Regions from separate parts of the Streptomyces sp. MMCC 100 genome, predicted to be linked through region 2. Evidence: riboswitches for the same ligand, from Rfam matches in the RefSeq annotation. Region 2 holds a riboswitch; the other holds the start of a gene.
The links. Region 2 has a riboswitch for thiamine pyrophosphate ahead of thiO (glycine oxidase ThiO). Riboswitches for the same ligand answer to the same signal wherever they lie in the genome.
Positions count from the first base shown of each region.

Region 1: it holds a riboswitch for thiamine pyrophosphate, as region 2 does, so the genes downstream of both, ABS735_RS28620 (thiamine ABC transporter substrate-binding protein) here and thiO (glycine oxidase ThiO) in region 2, are expected to answer to the same signal.

Region 1 covers NZ_JBGORK020000001.1:6,208,389-6,216,886, forward strand. Annotated here, with positions in the region: gene ABS735_RS28590 (VOC family protein) at 1-23, shown strand, start outside; gene ABS735_RS28595 (LOG family protein) at 104-1,222, shown strand; gene ABS735_RS28600 (LAETG motif-containing sortase-dependent surface protein) at 1,379-2,089, shown strand; gene ABS735_RS28605 (maleylpyruvate isomerase family mycothiol-dependent enzyme) at 2,153-2,953, opposite strand; gene ABS735_RS28610 (ABC transporter ATP-binding protein) at 2,978-4,006, opposite strand; gene ABS735_RS28615 (ABC transporter permease) at 4,035-5,753, opposite strand; gene ABS735_RS28620 (thiamine ABC transporter substrate-binding protein) at 5,729-6,820, opposite strand; TPP riboswitch at 6,900-7,005, opposite strand; gene rlmN (dual-specificity RNA methyltransferase RlmN) at 7,044-8,156, opposite strand; gene ABS735_RS28630 (phosphatidate cytidylyltransferase) at 8,330-8,498, opposite strand, start outside.
Region 2 covers NZ_JBGORK020000001.1:1,546,184-1,554,681, forward strand. Annotated here, with positions in the region: gene pknB (Stk1 family PASTA domain-containing Ser/Thr kinase) at 1-1,533, opposite strand, end outside; gene ABS735_RS07120 (thiazole synthase) at 1,791-2,585, opposite strand; gene thiS (sulfur carrier protein ThiS) at 2,588-2,797, opposite strand; gene thiO (glycine oxidase ThiO) at 2,794-4,020, opposite strand; TPP riboswitch at 4,018-4,129, opposite strand; gene ABS735_RS07135 (NAD(P)/FAD-dependent oxidoreductase) at 4,252-5,526, shown strand; gene ABS735_RS07140 (Rv2175c family DNA-binding protein) at 5,568-5,933, shown strand; gene thiE (thiamine phosphate synthase) at 6,151-6,822, shown strand; gene metF (methylenetetrahydrofolate reductase [NAD(P)H]) at 6,997-7,920, shown strand; gene ABS735_RS07155 (SCO2102 family sporulation regulator) at 7,977-8,498, shown strand, end outside.

The DNA of each region.
Region 1 (8,498 bases), 4.7 Mb from region 2:
ACCCGGCGGCGGTCCAGGGCTGATCCGGGCGCGTGCCTAGCATGGGCGGGTGGATCCGACACCCGCCCAGCGCAAGGCCCGGTCACAGCACGGGTCACCGTCACTGTCACAGTTCCAGTCCCACCACGCCTCCCACGACCGGGAGATCGAGAGCCTTGACGAGTTCGACCGCGTCGTCTCGCAGCCCGGCTCCCTCGCCCATCACCGCGTCCAGGCCGTCGATCTGACGGGCCGTACGGACGCCCTGCTCGCCGCCGATCCGGCGGGCGCCGTCTTCCTCGGGTGCCCGATGGCCCCGGAGGCGGCCGCCCGGGTGCGCGCCGCCGGCGCCCTGGTCTTCCCGCCCATACCGGGCCTCCCCTTCGACCCCTACCGGGGGCGCGTCTACTCGCCCGACGAGTTGTACGCCCGCCTCGACGAGGGCTACGAGGCGACACCGGACGCCCTCGCGTACGACTGGTTCCAGCAGACCAAGGCCGACGGGGACGTGTTCGCCTCCATGCTGCGCGCCGTCCACGACGACGCCGTCTCGGACGCGCTGGACGAACTCGTCGCCGGCAGCCGGGTGGTGGGCGTCATGGGCGGTCACGCCATGGCACGCGGCACGCGGGAGTACGCGGGCGCCGCACGCCTGGGCCGCGAACTGGCCCGCGCCGGGCTCACGGTGGCCACGGGCGGCGGTCCGGGCGCGATGGAGGCGGCGAACCTCGGCGCGTACGCCGCCCCGTTCGACGACGGGATGCTCGACGATGCCCTGATGCTGCTCGCCAAAGTCCCGTCGTTCACGCAGTCGATCGCCGACTGGGCCCGGTCCGCGTTCGAGGTCCGCGCACGCTGGCCCCGGGGCGGTGCCTCGATCGGCATCCCGACCTGGTTCTACGGCCACGAGCCGCCCAACGCCTTCGCCGCGCACATCGCCAAGTACTTCGCCAACGCCACGCGCGAGGACGGCCTGCTGGCCCGCTCCACCGCGGGCGTGGTGTTCCTGCCGGGCGCGGCCGGCACCCTGCAGGAGATCTTCGACAACGCGACGCCGAACTACTACGAGTCGCGCGGCGAGCCCACGCCGATGGTGCTCGTGGACCGGGAGCACTGGACCCGGACGCTGCCGGCGTGGCCGCTGCTGCAGTCGCTCGCGAAGGGGCGGACGATGGAGTCCCGAATCGCGCTGGTCGACCGAATCGACGAGGCTCCCGAGGCGCTGAAACGTGTCGGCGGTTAATAAGACGGCAAAGTCAACCGCCGCGACAGGCATATGCGTTGACACTTCTTACGCCCCGCTTATAGACCAGTGAGGCTCATGGGTGTGCTGATGCCGCGTCATCGAGCGTCGGCACCCTCTCCACCCCCCGCATCCGCGCTCCCGTAAAGGACAAACGTGGCAGCCCTGTCCATAATCAGCCGTACGGCATCCCGCCGTGGCGTCCGCGCCCTCGGCGTCGTCGCCGCCTCCGCGGCCCTGGCGCTCAGCGCCTCCGGCAACGCCCTCGCCTGCAACATCGGCGAGTTCTCCGCCGAAGCCAAGTGCGCCGGCGACAACGGTGTCATCACCGTCACCGACGTGGACCCCGCCGGTATCCCGGCCACCGTCACCGTCTACCTCAAGGACGGCGACAAGCAGGTCGGCCAGCAGACGGTCAAGGGCTCCAAGGAGGGCACCACCGTCACCTTCGACGTGGACTGGCAGCCGAACACGGAGTACCGCGTCCACGTCAAGGCCGACCGGTACGTCGACGAGGACATCCAGCCGAACGTCACGACCTCGTCGACGCCCTGCAAGACCGAGGACACCCAGTCCCCGACCCCGACCCCGTCGGAGAGCTCCTCGACCCCGTCCGACGAGACGGAGTCCCCGGCGCCCGAGCCGTCCACGTCGGCCCCCGCGCCGTCGCAGCCGGAGAGCAGCGCGCCGGCGGCCGTGCCGAGCGACAACGCCCCGTCCCCGGCGGCCGGTGAGTCCAACCTCGCCGAGACCGGTGCCAACTCCAACACCGGCACGATCGCCGGTATCGCGGCGGCCCTGGTCGTCGTCGGTGGCGGCGCCGTCTTCTTCGGCCTGCGCCGTCGCGGAGCGAACAGCAACCGCTGACGCCCGCACACCGGTTCACGCACAGCGGTGGCCCGTCCCGGTCCGGGGCGGGCCACCGTCGTGTCAGCCGAACGTCGCCTTCTCCAGCCAGAGTTCGAGCGGCTTGCGGTCACCGAGGACCTCGAGTCCCGGAGCGTCCAGCGGCAGCCGGCCGTAGAAGGCGAGCAGTACGTCCGTGAGCGGGCCGCGGAGCGCCACGGTGGCCTTCTCGTGGCCGCGGTGCCAGGTGATGCCCTCGTCGGACAGTTCGACGAGCCACTCGGCGTTCAACTCGGCCGCGGTGTCCGTGGCGTGCAGATGGATGCTGCTGCCCGGGGCGCGCAGTTCGTTCGCCGCCGCGTCGGGAAGGACCCGCTGCACGAACCGCACGATGTCCAGCCACTCGTCGACCGCGTCGGCCGCCACGTCCGGCGCGACCGGCTGGAGGGGCAGGCCCGCCGCCAGTGCCGCGTCCGCCCCGTGGACGACGAGCTCGTGGGTCATCCGCCGCGCCCAGAAGCCCGCCGTGTCGATGCCGGCCCACGACCACGCACGCGCCTGCGGCCCGGCCTCCCGCAGCGCGCCGACGACCACCTCGCCGGACTCCGCGAGCCACGCGTCCAGCGCCGCCGCGTCCCCGGTCGCCGCCGGGCCCTGGGCGCCCGGCGCCCGGTCCACCGGGACGTCCTCCTCCGCGCGGGTGCCGACGATCAGCCCGGCCCAGCGCAGGGCCCGGCCCACGTGCCGCACCAGGTGCTCCAGGGTCCAGTCCGGGCAGGTCGGTACGGTGGCGGCCAGGTCCGCACCGGACGTGACCACGGTCCTGAGCCCGCCCACCTGGCGAATGATTTCGTCGCAGTACCGTTCGTGCGCGAGGAGTGTCATGCGGTCACCCTACGAGCGCGACGATCACCCGAGCACCACGATTTCGGCCGCGTCGAACTCCACCCCGACCGCGTCCCCGACCTCCGGCGCCTCCCGCAGCGCGCACGCCGCCTCCAGGCGGGGCGCGTCCTCCGGCTGGAGGCGGACGGCGACGTGCGTGCCGCGGAAGGTGCGGGCCGTGACCGTGCAGCGCAGGCCCTCGTCGGCGGGGACGATGCGAACCCCGGCCGGCCGCACGAGCACCGTCCGCGTGCCCTGCGGGGCGTCCTCGGGGACCGGCACCTTGCCCCACGGGGTGTCCGCGGCCTGACCGGCGACGGACGCCTCGGCCACGTTGTCGAAGCCGAGGAAGCGGGCGACGAAGGCGTCCACCGGCCGCTGCCACACCTCAAGGGGCGTCCCCGACTGGGCGATCCGCCCGTCCCGCATCACCACGACCCGGTCGGCGAGTGCGAAGGCCTCGCCCTGGTCGTGCGTCACGGCGAGCACCGTGGTGCCCAACCGGCCGAACAGCTCCCGCAGTTCGACCACGAGGCGTTCCCGCAGCGAGCGGTCGAGCTGGCCGAGCGGCTCGTCCAGCATCAGCAGCCGGGGCCGGGGCGCGAGGGCGCGGGCCAGCGCCACTCGCTGCTGCTCACCGCCGGAAAGTGCGGCGACGGACCTGCGGGCGGCGCCGGGCAGCCCGACCAGCTCCAGCAACTCCCCCACCCGGGCCTGCTGCTCGGCCCGGGACGCGCCGCGCATCCGCGGCCCGAAGGCGATGTTTCCGGCCACGTCCCGCTGCGGGAACAGCTGGTGGTCCTGGAACATCAGCCCGACCTCGCGCTTGTGCGCGGGCGCTCCGGTCTGGTCCCGTCCGTCCAGCGTCACCCGTCCGGCGTCGAGCGGCTGGAGTCCGGCGACCGCCCGCAGGAGCGTCGACTTGCCGCTGCCGCTGGGCCCGAGCACGCACACCACCTCGTGCTCGGCGACCGCCAGGTCGACGTCGTCCAGCACGGTCCGCCCGCCGAAGCGGACCGTGGCGCCTTCGAGGTTCAGCAGGCTCGATGGCATGGACGGCATGGACGGCATGGGCGGCATGTCAGAACTCCCCGCTCCGGTCGGTCCGCAGCCGCTCCAGCACCACCAGGGCCACCGCGCACACCAGCATCAGAATCGTCGAAAGGGCCATCGCCTGGCCGTAGTTCATGTCCCCGGGCCGGCCAAGGAGCCGCGCCACGGCGACCGGCAGCGTCGGGTTGTCGGGCCGTGCGATGAAGACGGTCGCGCCGAACTCCCCCAACGACACCGCGAAGGCGAACCCGGCCGCGACCAGCAGCGCCCGCCGCACCATGGGCAGGTCCACCTCGCGCCACACCCGCCACGGCGACGCGCCCAGCACCGCCGCTGCCTCCCGCAACCGCCCGTCCACCGCCCGCAGCACCGGCAGCATGGTCCGTACGACGAAGGGGACGCCCACCAGCGCCTGCGCGAGCGGCACCAGGATCCAGGAGGACCTGAGGTCCAGCGGGGGTTCGTCGAGCGCGATCAGGAACCCGAACCCGACCGTCACGGCCGACACCCCGAGCGGCAGCATCAGGAGTGCGTCGAACCCGCGCACGAAGCGGCCCGCGCCGCGCCGGGTGAGCGCGGTCGCGGCCAGCGCGCCGATCACCACGGCGATGGCGGTCGCGGCGACGGCGTACTGGAGGGAGTTGCCGATCGCCTCGATCGGCGGGACGAGGAAGGCGCCGCCGTCCTCGCGGGTCAGCGCCCGGTAGTAGCCGAAGCCGGACGCGCCCAGCGACCGCTGGACCAGCACCGCGAGCGGCAGCACCAGCAGGACGACGACCACGCCCAGGACCCCGGCGAGCAGCGTCCACTGCCCGGCTCCGCGCGGCCGGCGCGCGGTCGTGGCCGCGTCCACCAGCCGCAGAGCCGTCTCGCGCCGCCGTACCGTCCAGGCGTGCACGGCGAGGACGGCGGCTACGGCCGCGAACTGGATCAGCGTCAGCACGGCGGCCGTGGACAGGTCGAAGACCTGGGAGGTCTGGCGGTAGATCTCCACCTCCAGGGTGGAGAAGGCGGGGCCGCCGAGGATCTGGACGACGCCGAAGGAGGTGAAGGTGAACAGGAAGACCATCAGCGCGGCGGCGGCCACGGCGGGCGCCAGCGCGGGCAGCGTGACCTGCCGCCAGGCCCGCAGCCGCGAGGCGCCGAGCATCCGGGCGGCCTCCTCCTGCCGCGGGTCGAGCTGCGACCAGAGGCCACCGACGGTGCGGACGACGACGGCGTAGTTGAAGAAGACGTGCGCGAGCAGGATCGCCCACACCGTGGTGTCCAGGCGCAGGCCCCACAGCTCGTCCAGCAGCCCGCCGCGCCCGACCAGGGCCAGGAACGCCGTGCCGACGACGACCGTCGGCAGCACGAACGGCACGGTCACCACGGCCCGCAGCACCTGTTTGCCGGGGAAGTCGAAGCGGGCGAAGACGTACGCGCCGGGCAGGGCGATCAGCAGTGTGAGCGCGGTGGACGCCAGCGCCTGCCAGGTGGTGAACCACAGGACGTGCCGCACGTCGGACTGCGCGAGCACGTCCCCGATCCGCCCGAGCTGCCAGGCCCCGTCGACCTTCAGGCCGCGCGCGACGATGGCGGCGACGGGGTAGGCGAAGAACACCGCGAAGAACGCGACGGGCACGGCCATGAGGCCGAGCCGCGCCGCGCTCCCGCGCGCGGTCCCCGTCGGCTTCACCGCCGACTTCACCGCCGTCTTCACCGCCTGCTTCCCTTCGTGTCTCACTTCAGTACGAGCGAGGTCCACGACTTGACCCACTGGTCACGGTTGTCGGCGATCTTCGCCGGGTCGAGGGTCTGCGGGTCCTTGGCCTGGGGCCCGAACTTCGAGAACGCCTCGGGGATCTGCGCGCCCTCCCGCACCGGGTAGACGAACATGTTCAGCGGCATGTCGTCCTGGAAGGGCTTGCTCAGCAGGAAGTCGAGGAGTGCCTTGCCGCCCTCGGGGTTCTTCGCGTTGCTGAGCAGGCCCGCGTACTCGACCTGCCGGAAGCAGGTGCCGTCGGCGACACCCGTGGGGGCGGTGTCCGGCTGCGGGTCGGCGTAGATGACCTCGGCGGGCGGGGAGGAGGCGTAGGAGACGACGAGCGGGCGGTCGCCCTTGGCCTTCTTGCCGCCGGACGAGCCGGAGAACTCCTCGTTGTACGCCTGCTCCCAGCTGTCGACGACCTTGACGCCGTTCGCCTCGAGCTTCTTCCAGTAGCCCTCCCAGCCCTCGTCGCCGTACTTGGCGGCGGTGCCGAGCAGGAAGCCGAGCCCGGGCGAGGAGCTGCCTGCGTTCTCGGTGACGAGCAGGTCCTTGTACTCGGGCTTGACCAGGTCGTCGAAGGACTTCGGCGGAGCCAGCTCGTGCTTGTCGAAGTACGCCTTGTCGTAGTTGACGCAGATGTCGCCGGTGTCGACGGGCGTGACCCGGTGCTTGTCCTGGTCGGTCCGGTACTCGGGCAGGACGAGGTCGGAGCCCTTCGCCTCGTACGGCTGGAACAGGCCGTTGTCGAGGGCGCGGGACAGCAGGGTGTTGTCGACGCCGAAGAAGACGTCGCCCTGCGGGTTGTCCTTGGTGAGGACGGCCTTGTTGACGGCCTGCCCGGCGTCGCCGTCCTCAAGCACCTTGACCTTGTAGCCTGACTTCTTCTCGAAGGCGGCGATGACGTCCTTCGACGCGGCCCACGAGTCGTGGCTGACCAGGGTCACGGTCTTGGAGTCGCCGGAGCCGCTGCCGCCGGCCTCGTCGGACGACGATCCGCAGGCGGCCAGCGTGCCGACCATGCCGAGCCCGACGGCCAGGACACTGACCTTCTTGGTGATGCTCACTGAATTCCTCCTGGGTGACCAGGAGAAGACGCGGCCCCGCCCGGGACCCCTGGCGAGGGTCCCGGGCAGGGCGCAACAGCTCGAGTGATGACCGATCTCCCTACCCAGAATGACCTGGGCCAGGTTCGGAGGGTCTGCGGCCGGTGCCGCACTCTCAGCGCTGTGGCGCTCCCCTGTCGGAATATGAAGATGTGACTGCGCTTACGTACTTCCGCCGGTCAGGTTACCGCTCGCTCGCGGCGAGCTGACCACACGCCCCGTCGATCTCCTGTCCACGGGTGTCCCGGATCGTCACCGGCACACCGTGCGCCGCGATCGCCTCCACGAACGCCTTCTCGTCCTCGGGCCTGGACGCGGTCCACTTGGAGCCGGGCGTGGGGTTGAGCGGGATCAGGTTGACGTGCACGGGCCTGCCCTTGAGCAGCCGCCCGAGACGGTCGCCGCGCCAGGCCTGGTCGTTGATGTCGCGGATCAGGGCGTACTCGATGGACAGCCGGCGACCGGACTTCGCCGCGTACTCGAATCCGGCGTCCAGCACCTCGCGCACCTTCCACCGCGTGTTGACGGGGACGAGGGTGTCGCGCAGCTCGTCGTCGGGGGCGTGCAGCGAGATGGCGAGGCGGCACTTGAAGCCCTCGCCGGTGAAGCGGTGGATCGCCGGGACGAGGCCGACCGTGGAGACGGTGATGCCGCGCTGGGAGAGCCCCAGGCCGTCCGGCTCGGGGTCGGTGAGGCGGCGGATGGAGCCGACGACGCGGTTGTAGTTGGCGAGGGGCTCACCCATGCCCATGAACACGATGTTGCTGAGCCGCGCGGGGCCTCCCGGGACCTCGCCGTCCCTGAGCGCCCGCATGCCGTCCACGATCTGGTGCACGATCTCGGCGGTCGACAGGTTGCGGTCCAGGCCGGCCTGGCCGGTGGCGCAGAACGGGCAGTTCATGCCGCAGCCGGCCTGGGAGCTGATGCACATGGTCACCCGGTCCGGGTAGCGCATGAGGACGGACTCGACGAGCGTCCCGTCGAACAGCTTCCACAGCGTCTTGCGCGTGGTCCCCTGGTCGGTCGACAGGTGCCGCACGACCGTCATCAGCTCGGGCAGCAGCGCCTCCTGGAGCCCCTGGCGCGAACCGGCGGGGATGTCGGTCCACTGCTCCGGGTCGTGCGCGTACCGCGCGAAGTAGTGCTGCGAGAGCTGCTTCGCACGGAACGGCTTCTCACCGATCGCGGCGACAGCCTCCTTGCGCTCGGCAGGCGTGAGATCGGCAAGGTGCCGCGGCGGCCGCTTCGCTCCGCGGGGTGCGGCAAAGGTGAGCTCACCGGGGGCTGGACGGGCCACGGTCGGACAACTCCTCATGACGGCGGGCCTGTGGCAACCCCCCGCTTCTGCGGGGACAACGGCAGAGCCATGCCGAAGCCAGGAGACCTCACTGGAATACCCCCGCATCGGCGGGGACACACGGAAGGGCCCGCAGCAGACGCCGCAGGCCCTTCCATGCTACCGGACGACTGTCAACCCGACCCGACGAAGATCACCAGCAGCAGCCACACCACCGGTGCCGTCGGCAGCAGGGAGTCGAGGCGGTCCATGATGCCGCCGTGGCCCGGCAGGAGGGTGCCCATGTCCTTGATGCCGAGGTCCCGCTTGATCATGGACTCGCCGAGGTCGCCCAGGGTGGCG
Region 2 (8,498 bases):
CGCGGAGCCCGCGCGCACCGTGGTGCCCGACCGGGGCTTGGTGGAGATCACGAAGCCCTTGGCCACCTCGTCGCTGAACGCCTTGGTCACCATGCCGGGCTGCAGGCCCTCGTCCTCCAGCAGCTTGCGCGCCCGGTCCAGCTTGTAGCCGGCCACGTCCGGCAGCTTCACGGTGTCGGGGCCGTCGGAGACGGTGAGCGACACGGAGTCGTTCTTCCGGATGCGGTCGCCCACCCCGGGATCGGTGCTGATGACCTTGCCGCGCTCCACGGTGTCGCTGTAGGCGTGCCGCACCTTGCCGACGTCAAGACCGGCCTCGTCCAGCCGGTCCCGGGCCTGCGCCTCGGTCTTGGACAGCAGCGGCGGCACCTTGGTGAACTGGCCGGAGTTGATGTACCAGACGCCCGTACCGACCCCGAGCACCAGCAGGACGGCCACGACGATCGCCAGCGGACCGCGCCGCGGCCGGCGCAGGCGGGACCGGGGCGGGGCCGGCGGGGGAGCCGCCAGCCGGCTGGTGCGGTGGACCCCGTCCGCGGCGAACCCGCCGCCCGTGCCGTCGCCCTCGTCCTCGTTCACCGGCAGGGGGCGAGGCATCGTCAGCGCGCGCGGGATCACGCTCGTACGGTCCTCGGCGTTGTCGTGCTCCGCGGCGAGCGCCTGCGGCGGCACCGCGTCCAGCTGGGCCGCGCTCAGCGCCTCACGCGCCTCGCGGGCCCGCGCGAGCAGCGCCACGGCGTCGTGCGGCCGGATCTCCGGGTTGCGCGCGGTCGCCGCGGCGACCAGCTCGTCCAGCTCGAACGCCATCTCCGGCACGGCGGCCGACGGCGGCGGCACGTCCTCGTGGAGGTGCTTGTAGAGCACTGCCGCGGCCGAGTCCCCGTCGTGCGGCTTGGCGCCGGTCAGCATCTCGTACAGCACGACACCGCACGCGTACACGTCGACCCTGGGGTCGGCCGTGCCGTGCTCGATCTGCTCGGGCGCCAGATAGGAGACGGTGCCGAGGACGGCGCCGGTGGTGCTGGTCACGGTGTTCACGGCGCGGACCAGGCCGAAGTCGGCGACCTTGACCCGGCCGTCGTCCCCTATCAGCACGTTCTCCGGCTTCATGTCCCGGTGCACGAACCCCGCCCGGTGCGCGGCGCCGAGCGCGGCCAGCACCGGCTCCAGGATGTCCAGTGCGGCCCGCGGCCTGAGCGCCCCGCGCTCGCGCAGCACGTCCCGCAGGGTGCAGCCGGCGATGTACTCCATCGCCAGGTAGACGTACGCCCCCTCGGCCCCCTGGTCGAAGACCTGGACGACATTGGGGTGGTCGAGCCGGGCCACCGACTTGGCCTCGCGGATGAACCGCTCGACGAAGGTGGCGTCGGTCGCGAGCGTCGGGTGCATCACCTTCAGCGCGAGCACGCGGTCCAGGCGGGTGTCCACGGCCCGGTAGACCGTGGCCATCCCGCCGACCGCGATCCGCGCCTCGACGCGGTACCGGCCGTCGAGCATCTGCCCGACGAGAGGGTCCTGAAGGGTCGTGTCCACGCAGGTGAGTCTACGAGCCGCCACGGACACCCCGCGCCGCTGCCCGAAATCGGGGCGGGACTGAAGCGGAGCTGTGACGTACCGCACCCCCGCTGCGGGCAGTCGTGCCGCTGGGGCGACGGGGCCCCCTCGCTCGAGCGAAACCGTGAGTGGGGGAGGGTGGGCGATGGGGGCACCTCCCAGGCCGTTCAGGCACTGGGGGAGGCACCCCGCAACGCCGGGCTGCGCACCCCCCGCCCGGCCCCGACACCGGTGCGCTAGAAAGCGGGCCGCTCCGGATCCAGTACCGCCAAGCCCTCCGCAGGAGAAGACGCCTCGGCGAAGTGCCGCCGGGGAATCCGCCCCGCCCGCCGAGCCAGCCGCCCCGCCTCCACGGCGTACCGCATCCCCTCCGCCATGAGGACCGGCTCCTGCGCCCGCGTCACCGCCGAGGCCAGCATCACACCCGCACACCCCAGCTCCATCGCCAGCGCGACGTCCGACGCCGTACCGGCCCCCGCGTCCAGAATCACCGGCACGCGCGCGTGCTCCACGATCAGCTGGAAGTTGTGCGGGTTGCGGATCCCGAGCCCGGAGCCGATCGGCGAGCCCAGCGGCATGATCGCCGCGCACCCGACGTCCTCCAGCTTCCGCGCGAGCACCGGGTCGTCGTTGGTGTACGGCAGCACCGTGAACCCGTCGTCGACCAGCGTCTCCGCCGCGTCCAGCAGCTCGACCGGGTCCGGCAGCAGCGTGCGCTCGTCGGCGATGACCTCCAGCTTGACCAGGTCGGTGCCGAGCGCCTCGCGCGCCAGCCGCGCGGTGAGCACCGCCTCCCCGGCCGTGAAGCAGCCGGCCGTGTTGGGCAGGACGCGGATGCCGAGCCGGTCGAGGACGGACAGCACGGACCCGTGCACCGAGGCGTTCACCCGCCGCATCGCGACGGTCGTCAGCTCCGTCCCGGAGGCCACCAGCGCGCGCTCCAGCACGTCCAGGCTGGGCGCCCCGCCCGTACCCATGATCAGACGGGACCCGTACGACGTACCGCCGAGGACAAAGGGATCGTCGGCCATGGTCAGCCTCCTTGGACAGCGGTGAGGACCTCGACGCGGTCGCCGTCGGCCAGAGCGGTGGCGGGCCACTGCGCGCGCGGGACGACGGTTTCGTTCAGGGCGGCGGCCACTCCGGACGGCGCCGCGGTGAGCGTGCCCACCAGCGCGTCCAGGGCCGTGCCGGCAGCCACCTCGCGCGGCTCGCCGTTGACGGAGATGTGGAGAGGACTCATACGGGCTGCTCCGAAAGTTCCGAGGGTGCCGGGAGTTCCGGGAGTGCGGGGGCGGGGCCGAAGCGCCGCGGGGTGAAGGGACGGGCATCGTCCGGCAGCTCCCCGGTGGTCAGGGCGTGCGCCATGACGTCGCCGGTGACGGGGGTGAGCAGGACGCCGTTGCGGTAGTGCCCGGTGGCCAGCAGCAGGCCGTCCAGAGCGGTCGGGCCGAGCAGCGGCGCGTTGTCCGGGGAGCCGGGGCGCAGACCCGCGCGGGTCTCCGTCAGCGGCAGCTCCGTGATGCCGGGAACCAGCTCGTGGGCGTCGCGCAGCAGCTCGTAGACGCCGCCCGCGGTGACCGTCGTGTCCCAGCCCAGCTCCTCGCTGGTGGCGCCGACGACCAGCTCGCCGCTCTCCCGGGGCACCAGGTAGACGTGGTTGCCGCGCACCACGGCGCGCACGGTCCGGTTCAGCAGCGGCGCCTGCGACCGCGTGCGGGGCATGGTCAGCCGCAGCACCTGACCCTTCACGGGCCGCACCGGCGGCAGTACGGCCTCCGGCACGCCCGACAGCCGCCCGCTCAGGCTGCCCCCGGCCAGCACCACCCGCCCGGCTTCCAGCGCCGTGCCGTCGGCGGTGACGACACCCGTGGCCCGGTCCCCGCGCCCGACGGTGAGCCGCTCGGCCCACGCCCGGTGGAAGGCCACGCCCGCCTGTTCGCAGGCGGCCACCAGCGCGCGGGCGAGACGACGGGGGTCGATCTGATGATCGCCGTCCACCCGGAGCCCCCCGCGCACGCCCGGCGCGAGCATCGGCTCCAGACGCCGGCACTCACGCCCCGACAGCCACTCCGACTCCAGGCCGGAGCGCTGCTGGAGCGCGTGCAGCTCGCGCAGGTGGGCGCGGTCGTCGGCGTCCAGTGCGACGGCGAGCGTGCCGCAGCGGCGGTAACCGAGGTCGTGACCGGTCAGCTCGGTCAGCTCGGCCGCGAACTCCGGATAGCGGCGGGCCGAGGCGAGGTTCAGCGCGAGCAGCGTCTCCTCGCCGTAGTGCAGCTCCGTGACGGCGGCCAGCATCCCGGCCGCCACCTGGGCCGCCCCGCCGCCCGGCTCGGGATCCACGAGGGCCGTGACCAGCCCGCGCTGCGCGGCCCGCCAGGCCGTGACCAGCCCGATGATCCCGCCGCCGACGACGAGCACGTCGGGTGTACGAGGCGTACGAGGCGTGTGTGGTGGAGACGACATGGGCGTCCAGCCCCTCCCTTCGCCGGCATGACCCGGATCAGGTTCGTACGGTCGGAGGCCGCCAGCCTCCCTCTCAGCCCGGTGCGTCCGGGCTCCCGCGAGTGCCTTACGTCGGCCACCCTAGCCCGCAGCGTGTCGCACGTGTAAGGGAGCCTCCGCGGCCGGGGACGTCGCGCAGCTCACCGTGCGCGAGCGCTGACTGACGATTTGCCAGGTGTCTATGGTGATCAGGTGAGTGAGCAGACGCGGGGACAGGGACCGGCAGCGGACGCGGAGCGCCGTGTGGTCGTGGTGGGCGCCGGGATGGCCGGCGTGCAGACCGCGGTCGCCCTGCGGGAACAGGGCTTCACCGGCACGGTGACCCTGATCGGTGCGGAGCCGCACCAACCGTACGACCGCCCCCCGCTGTCCAAGGCCGTCCTGCTCGGCACCGCCGAGGGCTCCGCCTTCGACGTCGACTTCGAGGCACTCGGCATCACCCTGCGGCTGGGCTGCGAGGCCCTGGGCGTCCGCCCCGACGCGCACGTCCTGGACACCGCCGAGGGCCCCGTGCCCTACGACGTCCTGGTCCTTGCGACCGGCGCCGAACCGGTCCGGCTCCCCGGCGCCGAGGGCGTGCCCGGCGTGCACCTGCTGCGCACCCTGGACGACGCCGAACGGCTGCGCCCGGTGCTCGCCCGGCAGCACGACGTCGTGGTCGTCGGCGCGGGCTGGATCGGCGCCGAGTTCGCCACCGCCGCGCGCGAGGCGGGCTGCGCGGTGACCGTGGTGGAGGCCGCCGACCGGCCGCTGGCCGACGCGCTGCCCGCCGAGGTGGCCGCGCCGATGACCGCCTGGTACGCCGACGCGGGCGCTGAACTGCGCACCCGCGCGCGCGTGGAGCGCGTCGAGCCCGGCGGCCCCGGCGAGTCCGGCCGGGTCGTCCTCGACGACGGCACCCGCCTGCCCGCCGACGCGGTCGTCGTCGGCATCGGCGCCCGCCCGGCCACCGGCTGGCTCGCCGGCTCCGGCATCGCCCTCGGCGCGCACGGCGAGGTCCTGGCCGACGACCGCCTGCGCACCTCCGCGCCGGACGTCCACGCGGTGGGCGACTGTGCCTCCTTCCCCTCCGCCCGCTACGGCGAGCGACTGCTGGTGCACCACTGGGACAACGCCCTCCAGGGGCCGCGCACGGTCGCCGCCGGCATCGTCGGCGCCCCGGGCGGCGAGGCCCCGGCCGCCTACGACCCGGTGCCGTACTTCTGGTCCGAGCAGTTCGGCCGCTTCGTCCAGTACGCCGGTCACCACACGGCCGCGGACACCACCCTGTGGCGCGGCGACCCGTCGAGCCCGGCCTGGACGGTCTGCTGGCTGCGCGAGGGCCGCCTGGTCGCCCTGCTGGCGGTGGGCCGCCCCCGCGACCTGGCACAGGGCAAACGCCTGATCCAGGCGGGTACGACGATGGACCCGGATCTGCTGGCCGACCCGGCGAAGCCGCTGAAGGCGGCGACGGCGGCGACGGCGTAGTCCGGTTTCCGAGTGTCAGTGCCAGGTGGCAGGCTTGGGGCGTGACCGAGATTGACGCAAAGACCGATGCTCTCGTGCCCGCCTGGCTCACCGTTCCCGACATCGCCGAGAAGCTCGGTGTCGAGGTGACCCGGGTACGCCAGCTGATCAAGGAAGGCCAGCTCATCGCCGTCCGCCGCGGTGAGAACCGCGCACTGCACGTCCCCGCGGCCTTCATCGACGAGGACAAGGTCGTCAAGGGCCTGGTCGGGACGCTGACGCTGCTGCGGGACGACGGCTTCACGGCCGAGGAGATGCTGGAGTGGCTCTTCACGCCGGACCCGAGCCTGCCCGGCACCCCCGCCCAGGCGCTGACCGAGAATCGCGGTACGGAGGTGAAGCGCCGCGCCCAGGCGCTCGCCGTCTGACCCGCCACATCGCGGATCCGCCCGTCGCTGATCCGCCACATCACGGATCCGCCCGTCGCTGATCCGCCACATCGCGGATTCGCCCGTCGCTGATCCGCCACACTGCCCGGCGTACGAGCCGCGGACCCCGGCCCGGGAGAGGCCCGGTCCGCGGCCCGTATGCCAGAATCGCGCGGCCCGTCGTGGGCCCACGCCACCGAACCGGGGGGACACCCGCATGCCCGACACCGCCCCGACCACCGCCCGCGCCCGGCTCGCCGACGCCCGGCTCTACCTGTGCACGGACGCCCGCCGGAGCCAGGGCGACCTGCCCGAGTTCCTCGACACCGTGCTCGCCGGCGGGGTCGACATCGTGCAGTTGCGGGACAAGGGGATGGAGGCGGCCGAGGAACTGGAACACCTGGAGGTCTTCGCCGACGCCTGCGCCCGCCACGGCAAGCTCCTCGCGGTCAACGACCGCGCGGACGTCGCGCACGCCGCCCGCGCCGACGTGCTGCACCTCGGCCAAGGTGACCTGCCGGTGCCCGCCGCCCGGGCGATCCTCGGCGAGGACGTCCTCGTCGGCCGCTCCACGCACGCCGAGTCCGAGGCCGCCGCTGCCGCCGTCCAGCAGGGCGTGGACTACTTCTGCACCGGTCCGTGCTGGCCGACCCCCACCAAGCCCGGCCGCCACGCACCCGGCCTCGACCTGGTCCGGTACACGGCGGCACTGGGCACCGACCGCCCCTGGTTCGCGATCGGCGGCATCGACCTCGCCAACCTCGACGAGGTGGTGGAGGCGGGCGCCCGGCGCGTGGTCGTCGTCCGCGCGATCACCGCCGCCGACGACCCGGGCGCGGCGGCCGCCGAGTTCGCGAAGCGGCTGCGACAGGCCCCGGCAGGGCAGTAGCCGCACGGAGACGCGGGAGTCGCACGAGGCCGCGGGGAGTCGCACGGGGCCGCGGGGAGCCGCACCGGAGCCGATCGCGGGCCGGGTGTCCAAAAGGTGGACAACAACTCGACAATATGGACAAATATCCCGCATCCGGTTGGGTGGCCGCCACACCCTGGCTAACCTGCCCGTATGGCCCTCGGAACCGCAAGCACGAGGACTGATCGCGCCCGCACGGTGCGTGACATCCTCGCCACCGGCAAGACGACGTACTCGTTCGAGTTCTCGGCGCCGAAGACGCCCAAGGGCGAGAAGAACCTCTGGAGCGCGCTGCGGCGGGTCGAGGCCATGGCCCCGGACTTCGTCTCCGTGACCTACGGCGCCGGCGGCTCCACGCGCGCGGGCACGGTCCGGGAGACGCAGCAGATCGTCGCCGACACCACGCTGACCCCGGTGGCCCACCTCACCGCCGTCGACCACTCCGTCGCCGAGCTGCGCAACATCATCGGCCAGTACGCCGACGCCGGGATCCGCAACATGCTCGCCGTGCGCGGCGACCCGCCCGGCGACCCGAACGCCGACTGGATCGCGCACCCCGAGGGCCTGACCTACGCCGCCGAACTGGTCCGGCTCATCAAGGAGTCGGGTGACTTCTGCGTCGGCGTCGCGGCCTTCCCCGAGATGCACCCGCGCTCCGCCGACTGGGACACGGACGTGGCGCACTTCGTCGACAAGTGCCGGGCCGGCGCCGACTACGCGATCACCCAGATGTTCTTCCAGCCCGAGTCCTACCTCCGGCTGCGCGACCGGGTCGCCGCGGCCGGCTGCGAGACCCCGGTCATTCCCGAGGTCATGCCGGTGACCAGTGTGAAGATGCTGGAGAGGTTGCCGAAGCTCAGCAACGCCTCGTTCCCCGCGGAGCTGAAAGAGCGGATCCTCGCGGTCAAGGACGATCCGGCCGCTGTACGCTCGATCGGCATCGAGTTCGCCACGGAGTTCTGCGCGCGGCTGCTGGCCGAGGGTGTGCCCGGACTGCACTTCATCACGCTCAACAACTCCACGGCGACGCTGGAAATCTACGAGAACCTGGGCCTGCACCACCCACCGCGGGCCTAGACCGGCCGCACGTATTTGCGACACACTGCGTAACGGCCACTGGGAGAGGGGCGTACATGGGCTGGACGGTCCTCTACATCGCGTTCGGCGTCGTAGCGCTGTGGCTGCTCGGCGAGGTGCTGCTGCAGTACAAGGCGCGGCTGCGCTGGCGGCTGCTCGCCTTCGGCGGCTTCGTCGGCGTCGTCGCCGGTGTGCTGATGTCGAACGTGCTCGTCATCGGTGTCGGCGCCGCCGCCTTCGCGGTCGGCCAGACCTACGTCACCCTGTCGTTCCGCCGCGGCTTCGAGGCGGGCTGGGCGGTCAACGCCCCGGCGAGCCTCGTCGGCAAACGCGGGCGTCCCGAACGGGGCCGCCAGGACCCGACGTTGGAGGTCTCCGGGCTCGAACCCGCCGAGGGCGGCCAGGACGACCACGACGGCTACGACGAGCGCGCCCAGGGCCACCACGACGGCTACGACGAGCGCGCCCAGGGCCACGCCCCGGGCCAGGACGGCCCGCCGTACGGACCCGACGACTACGACCGCGACGACGTCTTCGCCCCGGCCCGCCCCGCCGCCGACCCCACGGCCGCGGAGACG